3 regions of the Phyllobacterium sp. MT110 genome follow, and region 2 is predicted to be linked to each of the others. Evidence: riboswitches for the same ligand, from Rfam matches in the RefSeq annotation. Region 2 holds a riboswitch; each other region holds the start of a gene.
What was found. Region 2 has a riboswitch for cobalamin ahead of metE (5-methyltetrahydropteroyltriglutamate--homocysteine S-methyltransferase). Riboswitches for the same ligand answer to the same signal wherever they lie in the genome.
Positions count from the first base shown of each region.

Region 1: another riboswitch for cobalamin. It lies ahead of AC1Q5O_RS10990 (aromatic ring-hydroxylating oxygenase subunit alpha); the one in region 2 lies ahead of metE (5-methyltetrahydropteroyltriglutamate--homocysteine S-methyltransferase).
Region 3: another riboswitch for cobalamin. It lies ahead of bluB (5,6-dimethylbenzimidazole synthase); the one in region 2 lies ahead of metE (5-methyltetrahydropteroyltriglutamate--homocysteine S-methyltransferase).

Region 1 is NZ_JBXAFE010000001.1:2,176,495-2,182,699, forward strand. Features, by position in the region: gene purU (formyltetrahydrofolate deformylase) at 1-791, shown strand, start outside; gene AC1Q5O_RS10985 (FAD-binding oxidoreductase) at 1,014-2,105, opposite strand; gene AC1Q5O_RS10990 (aromatic ring-hydroxylating oxygenase subunit alpha) at 2,113-3,357, opposite strand; cobalamin riboswitch at 3,483-3,682, opposite strand; gene AC1Q5O_RS10995 (DUF1868 domain-containing protein) at 3,794-4,504, opposite strand; gene AC1Q5O_RS11000 (L-fuconate dehydratase) at 4,585-5,862, opposite strand; gene AC1Q5O_RS11005 (fumarylacetoacetate hydrolase family protein) at 5,900-6,205, opposite strand, start outside.
Region 2 is NZ_JBXAFE010000001.1:2,025,428-2,031,632, forward strand. Features, by position in the region: gene uvrB (excinuclease ABC subunit UvrB) at 1-824, shown strand, start outside; gene AC1Q5O_RS10245 (TetR/AcrR family transcriptional regulator) at 1,007-1,585, opposite strand; gene AC1Q5O_RS10250 (MFS transporter) at 1,695-2,999, shown strand; cobalamin riboswitch at 3,062-3,278, shown strand; gene metE (5-methyltetrahydropteroyltriglutamate--homocysteine S-methyltransferase) at 3,384-5,699, shown strand; gene AC1Q5O_RS10260 (CGNR zinc finger domain-containing protein) at 5,696-6,205, opposite strand, start outside.
Region 3 is NZ_JBXAFE010000001.1:1,884,969-1,891,173, reverse strand. Features, by position in the region: gene ettA (energy-dependent translational throttle protein EttA) at 1-1,498, shown strand, start outside; gene AC1Q5O_RS09650 (MOSC domain-containing protein) at 1,618-2,226, shown strand; cobalamin riboswitch at 2,253-2,428, shown strand; gene bluB (5,6-dimethylbenzimidazole synthase) at 2,496-3,248, shown strand; gene AC1Q5O_RS09640 (DUF2293 domain-containing protein) at 3,181-3,498, opposite strand; gene AC1Q5O_RS09635 (ArsR/SmtB family transcription factor) at 3,641-4,648, shown strand; gene metF (methylenetetrahydrofolate reductase [NAD(P)H]) at 4,648-5,571, shown strand.

The DNA.
Region 1 (6,205 bases), 150 kb from region 2:
CGGTGACGACGGAGCTGGCGGCGCTGGATGCCAATATCGCCGAGAGCAACCAGTTCTGGGACCGCCAGACCAACCGCTTCTTCATGCGCATCGCCTTTGCCGCCTCGGAAGAAACCTCCAAGGACGATGTCGAGCGGGCGCTGAAGCCGGCCATCGAGCGCTTCGGCATGAAGACCACGCTGATCGACCAGGCCAAGAAGCCGAAGATCGTCATCATGGTGTCGAAGTTCGACCATGCGCTCCTGCACCTGTTCTACCAGATCAAGGTCGGCTGGCTCGATGCGGAAGTCGCCGCCATCGTCTCCAACCACGAGGACAGCCGCCGCTTTGCCGAGCATGAGGGCATCCCCTACCATGTGCTGCCCGTGTCCAAGGACAACAAGACGGCACAGGAGGAGGCGCTGCTGAAGATCGTCAAGGACACCGGCGCCGATCTCGTCATCCTCGCCCGCTACATGCAGGTGCTGTCGGACACTCTGTCGAAGCGGCTGTTCGGCAAGGTGATCAACATCCACCATTCGTTCCTGCCGAGCTTCAAGGGGGCAAAGCCCTATCACCAGGCGTTCGAGCGCGGCGTGAAGCTGATCGGCGCGACGGCGCATTATGTCACGCCCGACCTCGACGAGGGTCCGATCATCGAGCAGGAGACCGAGCGGGTCAGCCATGCCATGAGCGCCGAGGACTTTGTCGCCACCGGCCGCGATATCGAGAGCCGGGTGCTCGCCCGCGCCGTCAAGAAGCACCTCGAATCCCGCGTCATGCTCAATGGCCACAAGACCGTGGTGTTCTAAGCACAGGCATTTTTAAGGGTGCGTGGTGCGTGGTTCGACAAGCTCACCATGAGGGAGAGGGTTGGGCTGCAATGCTAATCACAAGGATTGCAGGAATGGCTCCCTGCAATCCTCACTCTCCCTCATGGTGAGCTTGTCGAACCACGCACGATCGCAATGCGAGCCTTCACCGCCAGTTATTGCCTGCACTTGAGAACGAAGAATACCTCAAAAAGGCGGCGCTCAGGCTTCGATCTCCACATTGCCGAGCGGCTTGGTGCAGCAGGCGAGGACAAATCCCTCGTCGATTTCCTCGTCGAGAATACCGCCATTGTGATCCATCTCGGACTTGCCCGAGAGTTTCATCACCTTGCACGTGCCGCACAGGCCGGATTCGCAGGCCGCCGCAATGCGGATACCGGCGCCGCGCGCCGCCTTGAGGATCGTATCCCCCGGCATGCACGGCACGTCCATGCCCGACATGGAAAAGGTGATCGTCGCCGACGCTTCCACGGCGTCGGTGGACATCACATCGAAGGCGGGCAGGACGGGTTCGGCGGCCGGACCGAAGCTTTCCTGATGATAATGCGCCATGTCGAAACCGCTGGCTTCGAGCATACCGCGCACATCGCGCATGAAACCTTCCGGACCGCAGCAGAAGATCGTCCTGTCCTTGAAATCCGGCGACAGCAGCGGCAGCTTGGGCGCTTCCAGCCGCCCGCGGATACCGGTCCACACCTGCCCCATCTCGTGTTCCTTGATCAGGAACGACAGTTTCAGGTTGGGCATGCAGTTTGTCAGATATTCCAGTTCCCGGCGGAAAATGATGTCGCTGGGCCGGCGGGCGCAGGTGACGAAGCTGATATCGCTCTGCGGGGCGCAATCATGCATCCAGCGGGTCATCGACATCATCGGCGTGATGCCGGACCCGGCCGAGATGAACAGGTACTTTTCCCCCGGATGCCTGCGCATGGAGAAATCGCCGAGCGGACCGAAGGCCTTCAGCCGCATGCCGGGGGTCAAATGATCCAGCATCCAGCGGGTGCCGATGCTGTTCTCCTGCGCCTTGACCGTCACGGCGATGGTGAAGGGCCGTGACGGGCTGGAGGAGAGCGTATAGGTGCGCAGGACGGCTTCGGGCTGCACCGGCAGCTCGAAGGTCATGAACTGGCCCGGCTCATAGCGGAACCAGTTCTGGTTGTCGGAACGGAATGTGAAGGTCTTCACATTCGGCGCTTCCTCGATGATCGACAGACACTCCAGCAGATGCAGCCGGTCATTCCATGGCTGCATCTGGTCGAGGTGCGGGTAAGACTGAGGAACGCCCATGTTCATTGTGTACCTATGCTACCTTGCTGAGCCGCGTATCGCCGCCGGAGAGACGCTCTTCCATGAACCTGCAGTACCATTCGAGGAATTGCAGCACGCCGCCTTCATGCTCGGGCGAATAGGGTCCGGGCTCGTAGGCGGGCGAGCGAATGCCGAAGGCGTTTTCCTCGACGATCCGGCGGTCCTGGTCATTGGTCTCGAGCCAGACATGCGTCAGTTCCTCGATGGTGTAATCCACGCCCTCGACCGCATCCTTGTGCACCAGCCATTTGGTGGTGACCTGCGTTTCATCCGGGCCGAGCGGCAGCACGCGGAAGGAAATGGCATGGTCGCCGAGGATATGGTTCCAGGTGGTCGGGTAATGGAACAGCAGCAGCGAGCCGATCTGCTTCTCGTTGACACTGTCGCTGAGCTGCCGGCCGACGGCGCGGCGCCCGCTCATCGTATAGCTTTCCGCATCGCGCAGCAGCGGCACACGGGTGGCGCGGTACTGGCCATCATCGGACATGCGGAAAATGCTGGGCAGGCCTGCCGCTTCGCAGCGCTGCCAATGCGCGGCAATTTCCGGATCGTCTGCGGCGCCCTGGACACCGCTCACACTCGGCGCTTCCGGGAAGGTCTTGCACAGCTCGGGATGATTGGCCACGCAGTGATAGCACTCGCGGTTGTTTTCCCAGACCAGCTTCCAGTTGCCCTTTTCGACGATGGTGCTCTGATAGGCGACCTTGGTTTCGGTGAGGTGGTGCGGCGCGAGATAGGGTTCGATCAATGCGCGCGTCGCGCTGAAATCGACAGGATTCTGCGCCAGGCAGATGAAGATGTAACCGCCGACGCTTTCGCACTGCACCGGCTTCAGACTGTGCTGGCTGGCGTCGAAATCATCGCCCATCTGGCGGGCGAACAGCAGGCGCCCGTCAAGCTCGTAGGTCCACTGGTGATAGGGGCAGACGAGCTTGGCCGACGTGCCGCGCTCGGCTGAGCAGACGCGCGAGCCGCGATGGCGGCAGGAATTGTGAAAAGCCCGGATCTGGCCCTGGCGGTCGCGCACGATGACCACGGGATAGTCGCCGACCTGCACCGTGAAGAAGTTGCCGGGCTTGGCGACTTCGCAATCATGGCCGATGAACAGCCAGTCGCGATAAAAGATGTTCTCCATATCCAGCCGGAAATAATCCGGATCGGAATAGAAAGACTGTTCAAGGCCGTAGCCGGGTTTCCGGTTTCTCAGGTTCCGGAGCAGTTCGTTGCGTATATCCATGTCGTGTCCTCGCCTCGATGTTGCGAAAGAACTGACTGGTGGTGACGGAGGAAGAACGCCTGCACGGCCAGCCACCGGCTGGTGCCCGCACAGAATCATGCTCCTTGATCGCCCACCGCGATCAGTCGGTTTTTGGTACCGAGGCTGGTTTCCGGGCTCTGGAGTTGCCGTATCGGCTGTCACGACGCCTTCCCGGGGTTGTGACCCAGTGGCTGTTATGCCGTGTTTCACTCCACTACCGTTGCGGGGGCAGCGCCGGGTTTCCGACCGGCTTCCCAATTCTCCGCTTCCCTAGAAAAGCGGCACCTCAAGTGCCCCGATAAAAGCATCCGGCACCCAAAAAGAATAGGTGCGGAAACGACATCGCATTTACGTAAGACGACACGCCGGGCGCGTGTACACTATGTCGCAGATTGGCGATCAAACGGCCTCCGGTTCAATCCAGAACCACCAGTTCCTCGAAATGATTCATATCGGCAAAACTGCAGAATGCGGGCGGATTCAACGCAATGACCGGCGATTCACGCCGGATGAATGCTAGGCAATCATCCAGAAGTTCCTGCCAGGCCCCGAGCCTTTCGTCCGGGAACCGCGCGATCGGATAGGCCAGCGTGATGTGGAAGACATAGGTGTCGTGATCAGGATGCCGGTAACCGAACGGCACGGCCAGTTCGTCGCGCCAGGCGCGCATGATGCGCTCGTCATATTCACTCGCACCGGCCACGGTCAGGCCTGCGGGCGTGACATCGATCACCTCGACGTTGAACGGCCCGCATCCCTCGAAATCCTGAAGGCGATCCACGTAAAGCCGCGTCATGTCGTCGATGCTTGTCTCCAGTGGAACATCATCCGGCCAATAGGACGGGCGGCGGCGATATTCGATAATGCCCTGAAACAGCGTCATGTGCAGGCTGGAGACGGGGGTAAAGGCCAGTTGGCCGGCATCGGGCATCGCCAGAATCCGGTCGCGCACGGCAATGACCGAGGCTTCCGACTCGGAGCCCTTCACCAGATGGCAGACCACCGTATTGCCGGGTTCCGGCTGAAAGACGCCCGCGCCGTTGTAGCGCCGGCCGAGATGCACCGGCGGTTCCGGGTGCAGGCTGGCGGCAAAGCGGGCGAGCGAAGGCTTGATCAGGTCGAGCATGGAAACCCCGTGACGAGAGAAGACGATGCAATCGCCATAGGACAGCTCTTTGTCAGACTGATGAAGCCCCGCCCCTTTTCCTATGGCCGGTGGAGATATTCCTCGATCGACGCCTGTTTCATTTCAATCGAGAAACCCGGCAGCGACGGCGGCATATAGGCGGCATCCCGGATGTTGCAGGGATCGACAAAATGTTCGTGCAGATGGTCGACATATTCGATCACCCGCCCCTCCTTCGTCCCCGACACGGCGATGTAGTCGATCATCGACAGATGCTGCACATATTCGCACAGGCCGACACCGCCCGCATGCGGCCAGACAGGCAGTTCATATTTGGCGGCGATCAGCAGCACGGCCAGCACTTCATTGAGGCCGCCCATCCGGCACGAATCGATCTGCACCACATCGATGGCGCCTTCGGCGATGAACTGCTTGAACATGATGCGGTTCTGGCACATCTCGCCGGTCGCGACCTTCACAGGCTTGATTGCCTGCCGGATCTTACGGTGGCCCGCCACGTCATCCGGGCTGGTCGGCTCCTCGATGAAGAACGGCTTGACGAAGGCAAGCTTGTTGACCCAGTCGATGGCCTCGCCCACTTCCCAGACCTGGTTCGCATCGATCATCAGGATACGGTCCGGCCCGATCACCTCGCGGGCAATGGTCAGGCGGCGGATATCGTCTTCAAGATCGCGGCCGACCTTCATCTTGATGTGGTTGAAACCGGCGTCGACCGCTTCCTGACAGAGGCGACGCAGCTTTTCATCGGAATAGCCAAGCCAGCCTGCCGAGGTGGTGTAGCAGGGATAGCCTTCCGCCTGCAGCGTGGCGATCCGCTCCTTCTTGCCGCTCTCCGCCTTGCGCAGGATGGCGAGTGCTTCCTCGCGCGTCAGCACGTCGGTCAGGTAGCGGAAGTCGACGATATCGACGATTTCTTCCGGCGTCATCTCGCCGACCAGCTGCCAGACCGGCTTGCCCGCCTCCTTGGCAAGCAAGTCCCAGACCGCATTGACCACCGCGCCCGTCGCCAGATGCATCGCACCCTTGTCGGGCCCGATCCAGCGCAACTGGCTGTCGCCGGTGATGAAGTGCCAGAAGCGGCCGGGATTTTCCTTCACCCAGTCCAGTTCCAGCCCAACGACGAGATGCTTCATCGCTTCAATCGCCAGGCAGCAGATTTCATTGCCGCGACCGATGGTGAAGGTCAGCCCATGGCCGGACAAAGCCGTGTTGTCCGTATCGAGGATGACATAGGCGGCGGAATAATCCGGGTCCGGGTTCATGGCGTCCGATCCATCCAGGCTCTGCGAGGTGGGAAAGCGGACGTCGAAGACGCGAAGATCGGTAATGCGGGTCACAATATGCCTCTTGAATAATGTTGCGGGTCAGCACGCGTTAGACGTCGGCGCGTGCCACCTGTTTCTGGGTGCCAAGGCCGTCAATGCCCAGCTCGATCACGTCACCTGCCTTAAGGTAGCGCGGTGGCTTCATGCCCATGCCGACGCCGGGCGGCGTCCCGGTCGAGATGATGTCGCCGGGATGCAGCGACATGAACTGGCTGAGATAGGAGACGAGGAAGGCAACGCCGTAGACCATGGTCCGGGTCGAGCCGTTCTGCATGGTCTCACCATTGACCTTCAGCCACATGCCGAGGTTCTGCGGGTCGGCCACTTCATCTTTCGTCACCAGCCAGGGGCCGGT
Region 2 (6,205 bases):
TGCTGCGCGAGGGCCTGGACATTCCCGAATGCGGGTTCGTCGCCATTCTCGATGCGGACAAGGAAGGATTCCTGCGCTCGGAAACATCGCTGATCCAGACCATCGGCCGCGCCGCCCGCAACGTCGATGGCAAGGTTGTTCTTTATGCCGATCACGTGACCGGTTCGATGGAACGGGCCATGGCGGAAACCAGCCGCCGCCGCGAAAAGCAGGAGGCCTACAACACGGCCAACGGGATCACGCCCGCCAGCATCAAGAAGAACATCGGCGATATCCTCAACAGCGTGTACGAGCGCGATCACGTCCGGGCCGATATTTCCGGCTTTGCCGAGTCCGGCGCGATGATGGGCAACAACCTCAAATCGCACCTCGAACATCTGGAAAAGCAGATGCGCGAAGCCGCCGACGATCTCGACTTCGAAGTGGCGGCACGGCTGCGCGACGAAATCAAGCGGCTGCGCGAGACGGAGCTGGCCATATCGGACGACCCGATGGCGCGCGAAGTGGAACTGGAAAGCCCGGTCAGCGGCCGCACCAAGGGCCGGCACAATGCCGGGCGCGCCATGCACCGCGTGGTCACCGACGAGAACAGCGATCCGAACTCGCCGCTGTTCCGCAAGAATACGCTGGACGAGATGACAGTCGGCCGGACCGAAAAGCCCGTGCGCGGCGCCGTGCCGGAAAAACCGGCGCTTCCCGGGGCTACCAACCGGAATGACGATACCATCATTCGCCGCGAGCGCAGCGGCATCGGCTCCTATGAGGACGCAAACGATGCGCGTAAGAAGCGCCGGCCGGGCAAGACGGGACGCCCGGGGCGGTAGATCGGAACACTCACCCCCCTCTGGGCTGCCGCCCATCTCCCCCACAAGGGGGGAGATCACATCGGCATCGATGGTTTCGCGTTATTTTCACTGCCGAAGATTGGCTGAACGGTTCTGAGAGCTGATCTCCCCCCTTGTGGGGGAGATGCCCGGCAGGGCAGAGGGGGGTGTAAATCCACTCCCTACTCCGCATCCCTCCCGAACACCTCCGCACCGACCCGCTTGATCTCCCGGGCAAAGTCGGGATCGTCCACGGCACGCGCCAGCACCACGGTGCCCACCAGCCCCGCCATGATGGCGATGGCCTTTTCGCGCTGCCGGGCTTTGCTGCGGCCAGTCACCGCGTTGACGAGGATATCGAGAAGCGCCTTGGTACCCTCGGTGAAACGCGAACGGACGGGACCGCCACGACGGGCGATATCCGGCGCCAATGCGGCCATCATGCAGCCGCTCATCTGTCCCTCACCATGGGCATCACCCGCCAGATAGGATTGGGTGATCGCGCCGAGCGCATCGTCGGGCGAGGCCTCGGACAGGCTGGTCCACCGCCGGACCGATAAAGCCATGGCCGCCGCGCAGGCCTCGGCGATCAGGTCATCCTTCGAATTGAAATGACCATAGAAACCGCCATGGGTGAGCCCCGCGCTTTTCATCACATCGGCGACGCCGATGCCGTCAAAACCCTTTTCGCGGAACTGCTGTCCGGCGATCTCGATGATGCGGGCGCGGTTCTGTGCTGCCTGGTCCCTGCTGACGCGCATGAAACATTCCTTCAAAAAAACTGCATTGACAATTTATATGATGACCGTCATCAATAGTCAATATGATGACCATCATCTAAAAGCCGATTACCCTCCAGGGAACACGAACATGATTTCATCGCCTCTCGCTGCCGCGCTTGCCCGGCGCAATGTCCACTATGGCTGGGTCGTCGTATCCGTCACCTTCCTTACCATGCTTGTGACGGCGGCGGCCGTCGGCGCCCCCGGCGTGCTCATCGTGCCGCTGGAAAAGGAATTCGGCTGGACGACGGAACAGATCGCCACCGCCTTTTCCATCCGGCTGCTGCTGTTCGGGCTGATGGGCCCGTTCGCCGCGGCGTTCATGAACTATTTCGGCGTGCGGAAGGTCGTGTGCGTGGCGCTTGCGCTGATCGCCGGCGGCTCCTTCCTGTCCCTCGGCATGACGCAGATCTGGCAGCTCATCCTGCTTTGGGGCGTGGTGATCGGTTTCGGCACCGGCCTGACCGCCATGGTGCTCGGTGCGACCATTGCCACCCGCTGGTTCACCGACCGGCGCGGGCTGGTGCTGGGCATGCTCACGGCAAGCTCGGCCACCGGACAGCTGGCTTTCATGCCGCTCATGGCCTCCATCAGTGAAAACTACGGCTGGCGCGCGGCGACCATGATGGTCTGCGCCCTGCTCGCCGTCGCAGCGGCCGCCGTCTTCCTGCTGATGCGGGACCGCCCGTCCGATGTCGGCCTGCCCGCCTATGGCGAGAAGGACGTGGCCAAGACCGCACCGATTACCGGCGGCCTGCTGTCGCTCATCATCCTGCCGCTGGCCACCCTCAAGGAAATATCGCGCACCAGCACGTTCTGGGTGCTGTTCGCCACATTCTACATCTGCGGCGCCAGCACCAACGGCCTCATCCAGACCCACTTCGTCGCGCTCTGCGGCGATTACGGGCTTGCGGCCGTCACCGCCGCCAGCGTGCTGGCCATGATGGGTTTCTTCGATTTCTTCGGCACGATCGGCTCCGGCTGGTTGTCCGACCGGGTCGACAATCGCTGGCTGCTGTTCTGGTATTACGGCCTGCGCGGCGCCTCGCTGCTGTTCCTGCCCTACAGCAATTTTTCGATCTACGGCCTGTCGCTGTTCGCCATGTTCTACGGCCTCGACTGGATCGCCACCGTGCCGCCGACGGTCAAGCTGGCAACGGACCGGTTTGGCCGGGAGAAGGCGGGCATGGTGTTCGGCTGGGTCTTTGCCGGTCACCAGCTTGGCGCAGCGTCGGCGGCCTATGGTGGCGGTTTTGCCCGTACGGAATATGCGAGCTACCTCCCGGCCTTCTTCACCGCCGGTATCCTGTGCCTGATCGCCGCGCTGCTGGCGCTGACCATCCGCAAGAGCAGCAAGGACGACCGCGTCGGCGAACCCGCCATCGCCCACTGAACTGAGGATGTAACCATATAAATATGTCTTTATGTGTTATTGACAGTCTACGGGCACGCGCCTACCATACCCCGCATCGTGGTTCTCTGCGCCTTCGGGCGCAGAGCTAAGAGGGAATACGGTGCGATCGCTGCCAGCGGTCCAATCCGGAGCTGCCCCCGCAACTGTAAGCGGCGAGTTCTCGTCAATTTCGTGTCACTGATCCCAGGACGGATCGGGAAGGCCTGACGAGAGCACCGACCCGCAAGCCAGGAGACCTGCCTCGATAGATAACGTCCACGGGCGGGGTGTCCGGTGTGTCGCTTGCAAGCGGACGTCTTGGGCGCCCGTATTTCCTGCATGCGTGCGCCTGACCTTTGCCCTCAACCATCGGGGTAAAGAACTATGTCTATCACCACAAGCAATCTGGGTTTTCCGCGGATCGGCAAACGGCGCGAACTGAAATTCGCGCTGGAAAAATTCTGGTCTGGCCAGTCCCATATCGTCACCCTGCAGGATATCGCCGCCGGGTTGCGTGAGGAGAACTGGGCCTTGCAGCAGAAGCTCGGCTTCGGCCACATACCCAGCAATGATTTCTCGCTCTATGACCACGTGCTGGATACCAGCGTCATGCTGGGCGCGGTGCCGCAGAGCTACGAATGGAAAGGCGGACCGGTTTCGCCCGAAACCTATTTCGCCATGGCGCGCGGCAGCCAGGGCGGCCATGATCACGGCGCCTGCACCCATCACGGGGTGGCCGCACAGGAAATGACGAAGTGGTTCGATACCAACTATCATTTCATGGTGCCCGAACTGACAAAGGGGCAGGAATTCACCCTCGGATCCAACAAGCCGGTCGACGAATACCGCGAAGCGAAGGAGCAGGGCTTTGACACGCGCCCGGTGATTCTCGGGCCGGTTACATTCCTCAAACTGGCCAAGAGCAAGGACGCACAGCTCGACCCGCTATCACTCCTTCCGGGTCTCCTGCCGGTCTATACGGAAATTCTGCGCCGCCTTTCCGCCAACGGCGCCGAATGGGTGCAGATCGACGAGCCCGCACTGGTGCTCGATCTCGATGAAAGCACGCAGACGGCATTCCGCGTGGCATATGAATTCTTCGCGCGCGCCCTTCCCCGCCTGAAACTGTTGCTGACGCCCTATTTCGGTGCGCTTGGCGACAATCTCGACCTGGCGCTCGGGCTGCCCGTTGCCGGCCTGCATCTCGACCTCTGCCGTGCACCGCAGCAGCTCCAGACGATCGTAACCCAAGCGCCTGCCGGACTTGTCCTGTCGCTCGGCGTCATCGACGGCCGCAACGTCTGGCGGGCCGATCTCGAGGCCGTCCTGCGGCGTATCGAACCGGTGATCAGCCAGCGGGGAACAGATCACCTCATTCTCGCCCCGTCCTGCTCGCTGCTGCACACGCCTGTCGATCTCGAGCTTGAAACGGACATCGACCCTGACTTCAAGAGCTGGCTGGCCTTTGCCACGCAGAAGCTTGAGGAATTGTCGATCCTTGGCAGGGCGATCAACACCGGGCGGGACAGCGTCCGGGATGAACTGGCAGCGGCCGCGACGGCAGTGCAAACCCGCAGGACGTCGAGCAAAATTCATGATGCGGCGGTCAAGCGGCGCCTGCAGACAGTGACGGAGGAACTGTCGCGGCGTCAAAGCCCCTATCCTGCCCGCCGGGAAAGGCAGAAATCGCTGGGGCTGCCGGATTTTCCGACCACCACCATCGGTTCCTTTCCGCAGACGGAAGGGGTGCGCAAGGCGCGGGCGGAACATGGCAAGGGGGCGCTGACCGCCAATGCCTATGCCGCCCTGCTGCGCAAGGAAACGGAAAACTCCATCCGCTGGCAGGAGGAAATCGGCATCGATGTGCTGGTGCACGGGGAATTCGAGCGCAATGACATGGTGCAGTATTTCGGCGAGCAACTGTCGGGCTTTGCTTTCACCCGGCATGGCTGGGTGCAGAGCTACGGCTCGCGCTGCGTCCGCCCGCCGGTCATTTTCGGCGATGTCAGCCGCCCGCAGGCGATGACGGTCGAATGGGCAGCCTACGCCCAGTCGCTAACGAACAAGCCCATGAAGGGAATGCTGACGGGGCCGGTGACCATGATGCAATGGTCGTTCGTGCGCGACGATCTTCCGCGCGATCAGGTCTGCCGCCAGATCGGACTGGCATTGCGGGATGAAGTGAGCGATCTGGAAAAAGCCGGAATCCGCATCATCCAGATCGACGAACCGGCCATTCGCGAAGGCCTGCCCATCCGCCGGGCCGATTGGGCCGCCTATCTCGACTGGGCCACCGAATGTTTCCGCCTGTCCGCTTCAGGCGTTCAGGACGAAACGCAGATCCACACGCATATGTGCTATTCGGAGTTCAACGACATCATCGACTCCATTGCGGCCATGGATGCGGATGTGATCTCCATCGAGACATCGCGGTCGAAAATGGAACTGCTCGATGCGTTCGTGACCTACCATTATCCCAACGAGATCGGGCCGGGTGTCTATGATATCCATTCCCCGCGCATCCCGCCGGTGGATGAAATGGCTGGCCTGCTGCGCAAGGCCCGGAAGAATCTTGATCCCGACCAGATTTGGGTCAATCCCGATTGCGGCCTGAAAACCCGCAAATGGGAAGAGGTGAAGCCAGCCCTCGTCAACATGGTCGAAGCCGCAAAGCTTCTGCGGCTGGAACAACAGGACTAATGCGCAACACGCGCGCGGCGACCGGCAGCTTTGGCCCGGTTGCCGCACGTTTCCATGCTGCACCAGCGGCGCGTGTGATTCTTGCTGGTGTCGTAGAACACGATGCAGCAGCGCTCATTGCCGCAGTGGCGGACATTCGTCGCTTCGGTGGAAACAAACCGGGCAAAGTCAGTGGCGATTGCAGCCAATACGCTTTGCGGCCCGCTGGTGACAGGCTTTGCGCTGGTCGCCCACCCGCTGCCTGAATTCTCCAGAACCGTCGCAACCGGATGCTCAGCCATGCGCCGGTTGATATCGGCGACAAAGGCAGGATTGAGCGCCGTCCCGGCCGCGAGACTGTCCGCCGCCCCGCGCAAGTGCGCACGGAACGCCTGCGCCTCGGTCAGGGCCGCGTCGAACGTGGCCGCATCATCCTCGTCAGCCTGAAGATCGGCCGTCTTCGCCCACCGCAGAAACGCACCGTCATTGCCGATGAGATCGATGAGCGCGCCATCGATGATCTGCGT
Region 3 (6,205 bases), 140 kb from region 2:
CATGGCCGGCATGGACAAGGAATATACCGGCGAAGCCTGGCTGGCTGACGGCGCCACGGTCGGCTACCTCGCGCAGGAACCCTATCTCGATCCCACCAAGGACGTGATGGGCAACGTCATGGACGGCGTCGCGGACAAGAAGGCCGTTCTCGACCGCTACAACGAACTGATGATGAACTATTCCGACGAAACCGCCGATGAAGGCGCCAAACTGCAGGACATCATCGACGCCAAGAACCTCTGGGATCTGGAATCCCAGGTGGAAATGGCCATGGAAGCGCTGCGCTGCCCGCCCGGTGATTCCGGCGTGGAAAAGCTGTCCGGCGGTGAGCGTCGCCGTGTGGCACTGTGCCGCCTGCTGCTCTCGCAGCCCGATCTTCTGCTCCTCGACGAGCCGACCAACCACCTTGACGCCGAAACCACCGCCTGGCTGGAAAAGCACCTGCGCGAATATGCCGGCTCCGTCCTGCTGATCACGCACGATCGCTACTTCCTCGACAATGTGACCGGCTGGATTCTCGAGCTCGACCGCGGCCGCGGCATCCCCTACGAAGGCAATTACTCCGCCTATCTCGGTGCGAAGGCCAAGCGCATGCAGCAGGAAGGCCGCGAGGACGACTCGCGCCAGAAGGCTCTGGAGCGCGAGCGCGAGTGGATTTCCGCCAGCCCCAAGGCACGTCAGGCCAAGTCGAAAGCCCGTATCAAGGCCTATGACGCGCTGGTCGATGCCGCCAATGAGCAGCGTCCCGGCGATGCGCAGATCATCATTCCGGCAGGCGAGCGTCTCGGCCAGGTGGTTATCGAGGCGGAAAACCTCACCAAATCCTTCGGCGACCGCGTTCTCATCGAAAACCTGACCTTCAAGCTGCCGCCCGGCGGCATTGTCGGCATCATCGGTCCGAACGGTGCGGGTAAGACCACGCTGTTCAAGATGATCACCGGACAGGAAAAGCCGGATTCCGGCTCGATCCGCGTCGGTGAAACGGTTCATCTCGGTTATGTCGACCAGAGCCGCGATCATCTCGCGGCGGAGAAGAATGTCTGGGAAGAAATCTCCGGCGGCAATGAAATCATCAAGATCGGCAAGAACGAGATGAATTCGCGCGCCTATGTCTCGGCGTTCAACTTCAAGGGCGGCGACCAGCAGCAGAAGGTCGGCAATCTCTCCGGCGGTCAGCGCAACCGCGTGCATCTTGCCAAGATGCTGCAGTCCGGCGGCAATGTCCTGCTGCTCGACGAACCGACCAACGATCTTGACACCGAAACGCTGGCGGCACTGGAAGACGCGCTGGAAAAATACGCCGGCTGCGCCGTTATCATCAGCCACGACCGCATGTTCCTTGACCGGCTGGCGACGCACATCCTGGCCTTCGAAGGCGACAGCCACGTCGAATGGTTCGAAGGCAACTTCCAGGACTATGAGAACGACAAGATCCGTCGTCTCGGACCGGACAGCGTCAATCCGAAGCGTCCGAGCTACAAGCCTCTGACACGCTGATGCGACCGGGAGGGCGGCAACGCCCTCCCATCACCAATTTTGACGTTTCCATCAGTGATATTGGCTGGTTTTAACAAGCAATTTTCCTAAGATGCGGCTGATTTCACCGGAGTGCCGTCATGACAGATCTTTTCGCAACCAGAACGGACATCCTTCCGGCCCGCAAGATTGTCGGGCGGGTGAGCGGCCTGTTCCAGGCGCCGAAAGACAGTTTTGTCACCGCTGCCACGGACACGCTCGATCTCACCTTTGAAGGCATCCGCGGCGATTATCATGCCGGCCTGACGCGCCGGTCCGGCGGGCGCGAGCCCTGGTACCCGCGCGGAACGGAGATGCGCAACGAACGGCATATTTCCGTTCTGGCGGCCGACGAGCTTGCAATGATTGCCGGCGCCATGGGCCTTGCGGAAGTCAAACCCGAATGGATCGGCGCCAACATGGTTGTCGATGGCATTCCCTCGCTTTCCATGCTGCCGCCGCGCACGCTGCTGTTCTTCGAAGGCGGCGTGACGCTGAAGGTCGACGGGCAGAACGCGCCGTGCAAGGTCGCCGGACGCTCCATCGCCGAGCGGGCGCAAACCCCCGATCACACCGCGACGGCGCTCGACTTCGTCAAAGCGTCGAAGCGGCTGCGTGGCATCGTCGTCTGGGTTGAAGTGCCGGGAATCATCCATTCCGGTGAAAAAATCGATGCGCGCCTGCCGGAGCAATGGATTTATCCGGGCTGACGCTTGCGTCCTTCGCCGATCTGTGGCGAATGGAATGCAGGTCCGGTGCCTGCATGCAGGAGAATCGGGAAGCCGGTGCAAATCCGGCACGTGCCCAACGCTGTATAGGGGATGGGCCGCGCAGATTGCCACGGGGAAACCCGGAAGGCGCGCGGTTCAGGTGAACCTCAGTCAGAAGACCGGCCGGACCGGATAGCCGAAACCGCACGGACAGCGGGGAGGTGTCTGGGGTCAGATCAATCTGACCCTCGCATTGTTGGGAGCAAACGATGCACGACTCTGCCTGTGGTCCCGTGGCCGCCGCCGATTTTTCCGCGGACGAGCGCGCCGCCGTCTACAAAGCCATCCATACCCGCCGCGATGTGCGCGACCAGTTCCTGCCAAGGCCCGTCGACGACGAAGTGCTGCTGCGGCTGCTCGATGCCGCCCATCACGCGCCGTCGGTGGGGTTCATGCAGCCGTGGAATTTCATTCTCATCCGCGACGCGGCACGCAAGGCCGAGGTGCATCAGGCCTTTACCCGCGCCAATGCAGAAGCAAAGGCCATGTTCACCGACGAGCGCCAGGCGCTCTACGCCTCGCTGAAGCTTGAGGGCATCGTGAAGGCGCCGGTCAATCTGTGCATCACCTGCGACCGGACACGCGGCGGCGATGTCGTTCTGGGGCGCACCCATAACCGGCAGATGGATGTCTACAGCACCGTCTGTGCCGTGCAGAACCTGTGGCTGGCGGCGCGGGCGGAAGGCATCGGCGTCGGCTGGGTCAGCATCTACCATGACCGGGACATGCGCCGCATTCTGGCCATCCCCGATCATGTCGAGATCATCGCCTATCTCTGCATCGGCTATGTCGACCAGCTCTACGATCAGCCGGAGCTGCAAAAGCGCGGCTGGCGCGAACGGTTGCCGCTGGACCAGCTCATCTATGAAGATCAGTGGGATACAGGCGCTGATTTCAGCTCGGATCGTCCTCGTCCGGATCCAGCAGCCGCGTCGCCCGCCATTCCGTCAATTTCCGGTTGATGGCCTCGAGCACGAAGAAACGGGCCGACTCCTTGTCATAGCCCTCGTCGCGCAGCGCATCGTAGTCCGTGTGCTGATGGCGGACATGGGCGACTGTGGCCAGCCACACCGCAATGGGTGGTGGCAGGCTTTTCATGTGCGGTGCCGTGGCGGCGGCGCGTATGGGCTCGGAATCCGAGTAGGGTACGGCCGGCAAAAGCAGTGTCAGCGCCTTGCCGATGGCCCTTTGGCGGTTGGTTCCTGAACTCATTGCACTGTCTTCCCGCCGATTCGCTGATCGATATACCAGCCTATTTCAAACGCGACAAAATTTGCCGTCAACGGAAAAACAAAACTTGCCAAATCTGTATTTCTCACATAAACATATCTTTATATCTTTTGAGGATACCTTGATGGACAAACGTGATCTCAATCTTGACCTGATGGTCGATACGCTGAAGGCAGCGGCGGAACCCAGCCGCCTGCGCATTCTGGCGCTGTTGTCCCGGGGGGATCTGACGGTTTCCGATCTGACCTCCATCCTCGGGCAGTCGCAGCCACGCGTCTCCCGCCATCTCAAGCTGCTGTTCGAAGCCAATCTGATCAACCGTTATCAGGAGGGCTCCTGGGCCTATTTCCGCCTCGCTGAATCCCTGGTGGTTGGCGATATCGCCCGGATCCTGCTCGATCGTCTTGATGTGTCCGATCCATTGCTGGAGCGCGATATCGAGCGGCTCGGCTCGGTGAAGCTGCAGCGCCGCGAGCGGGCCGCCGCCTATTTCAGTGCCAATGCCACCAGCTGGGACGCTATCCGTTCGCTGCATGTGCCGGATGGCGCGGTGGAAGCCGCGCTGACGAAGATCATCGGGCGCACGCCGTTCCAGGCGATGCTTGACGTGGGCACCGGCACCGGCCGTCTTCTCGAACTGTTTGCCCCGCTTTACGTGCGCGGTGTCGGCATCGATATCAATCGCGACATGCTGACCATTGCCCGCTCCAATCTTGACCGGTCGGGCATCACCAATGCGCAGGTCCGCCAGGGCGATGTCTATTCGCTGCCGGTTGACCGGGAGTCTTTCGATCTGGTGACCGTTCATCAGGTGCTGCACTTCCTCGACAATCCTGCCGAGGCCATCCGCGAGGCCGCACGCGCCTTGCGTGCGGGCGGGCGCATGCTGATCGTCGATTTCGCCCCGCACGATCTTGAATTCCTGCGGGACAGCCATGCGCATATACGGCTTGGCTTCAACGACAACCAGATGCGTGACTGGCTGACCGAGGCCGGGCTGGCGCTGGAAAACAGCATCGAACTCGAACCAAAAGACAAAGACAAACTGACCGTCAAACTGTGGTTGGCACGCGACCCACGCCTGCTGATCGCTGATCCCGCTTTAACCTCCCGCGTAACGGAGAGTGTCTGATGAGCTTTTTCCGCCAATCCCGCCGTGCCGACCTTGGAACCAATATCAAGGTTTCCTTTGAATTCTTCCCGCCGAAGACCGAGGTGATGGAAGAGCGCCTGTGGGAAACCGTGACGCGTCTTGCGCCGCTCAATCCCGAATTCGTGTCGGTAACCTACGGCGCCGGCGGTTCCACCCGCGAGCGCACGGCCCGCACGATCAAGCGCATCCTGACCGAAACGGACGTCAACGCCGCCGCGCACCTGACCTGCGTCGATGCGACGAAGGAAGAGGTTGATACCGTGGTGCGCGAATTTGCGGCCATGGGCGTGAAGCGCTTCGTTGCCCTGCGCGGCGATCCGGCCGGCGGCGTCGGTGCCCATTACAAGCCGACACCCGGCGGCTATGAAAACGGTGCCGATCTCGTCGCCGGGCTGAAGGCCTTTGCCGATTTCGACATTTCCGTTTCCGCCTATCCGGAAAAGCATCCGGAGAGCCCGGATTTCGCCACCGATATCGACATGCTCAAGCGCAAGGTCGACAATGGCGCGACGCGGGCGATCACGCAGTTCTTCTTCGAGAACGATCTCTACGAGCGTTATGTCGAAAAGGTCCGTCGCGCCGGTATCTATATTCCGATCCTGCCGGGCATCCTGCCGATCCATAATTTCACGCAGGTCACCAATTTCTGCTCGAAGGCCGGGACTCACATCCCCGCATGGCTGGCCGAGCGGTTCGAGGGGCTGGAAAACGATCCGCAGACCCATGCGCTGGTTTCATCGGCTGTGGCTGCCGAGCAGGTTCTCGATCTGGTCGAGCGCGGCATTCAGGATTTCCATTTCTACACGATGAACCGGGCCGACCTTGCCTTCGCCATCTGCCATCTCATCGGCATCCGCCCTGTCAGCGCGCCGCTGGAACCGGCATTGGCCGGCGCCGCCTGATATCGCGCACTAGTGTTGAATTGGAAATGGCCCGGTTGCTGCAACCGGGCCATCCAAATTTGTCTGTCACCTTCTTAGAGCAACAAATGCCCAAATGGCACCGTTCTGCCGAAGGGAATTTGGTTCAAGGTCGAAGGGGTTGGCGAGACCGATGTATATCCATCGGGCGACGCCAAAGCCCGATGGAATTGGGCCAAATTCACTCGGCCCTTCGGGTTTCCGGCTGGCGGACAACCACTTTGTCAGGCAGCTTCGCCCGATGGAAAAACATCGGTCTTGCTACCTTCCTAGTGGATTGTCTCGCCATCCGAGAAACAGAACTGGTGCCCTTTGAGCAGTTGTTGCTCTCCGGTCAGAGACCATCTCCACGGCGCTCTTTTTTTCAATCAGGGTATGAGTCCTACGACCATTGCACCGATAAATGCGAACGCTGCACAGATCATGAGGACGTTCATCGAACGCGTAAGTCCCATTGTTTGTCTCCTGCAGTTAACCGTCTTAGCATAGCGGAAAATTGCCACAGAAAAAGCGGAAATGTTACCGCGGTGTGACATGATCTGTAGAAATTTTTTGCTCTGCAATGGTAAGTTTCTGAAATGAAACACATTTACAGGAATGAAAAATCGTCAATTCA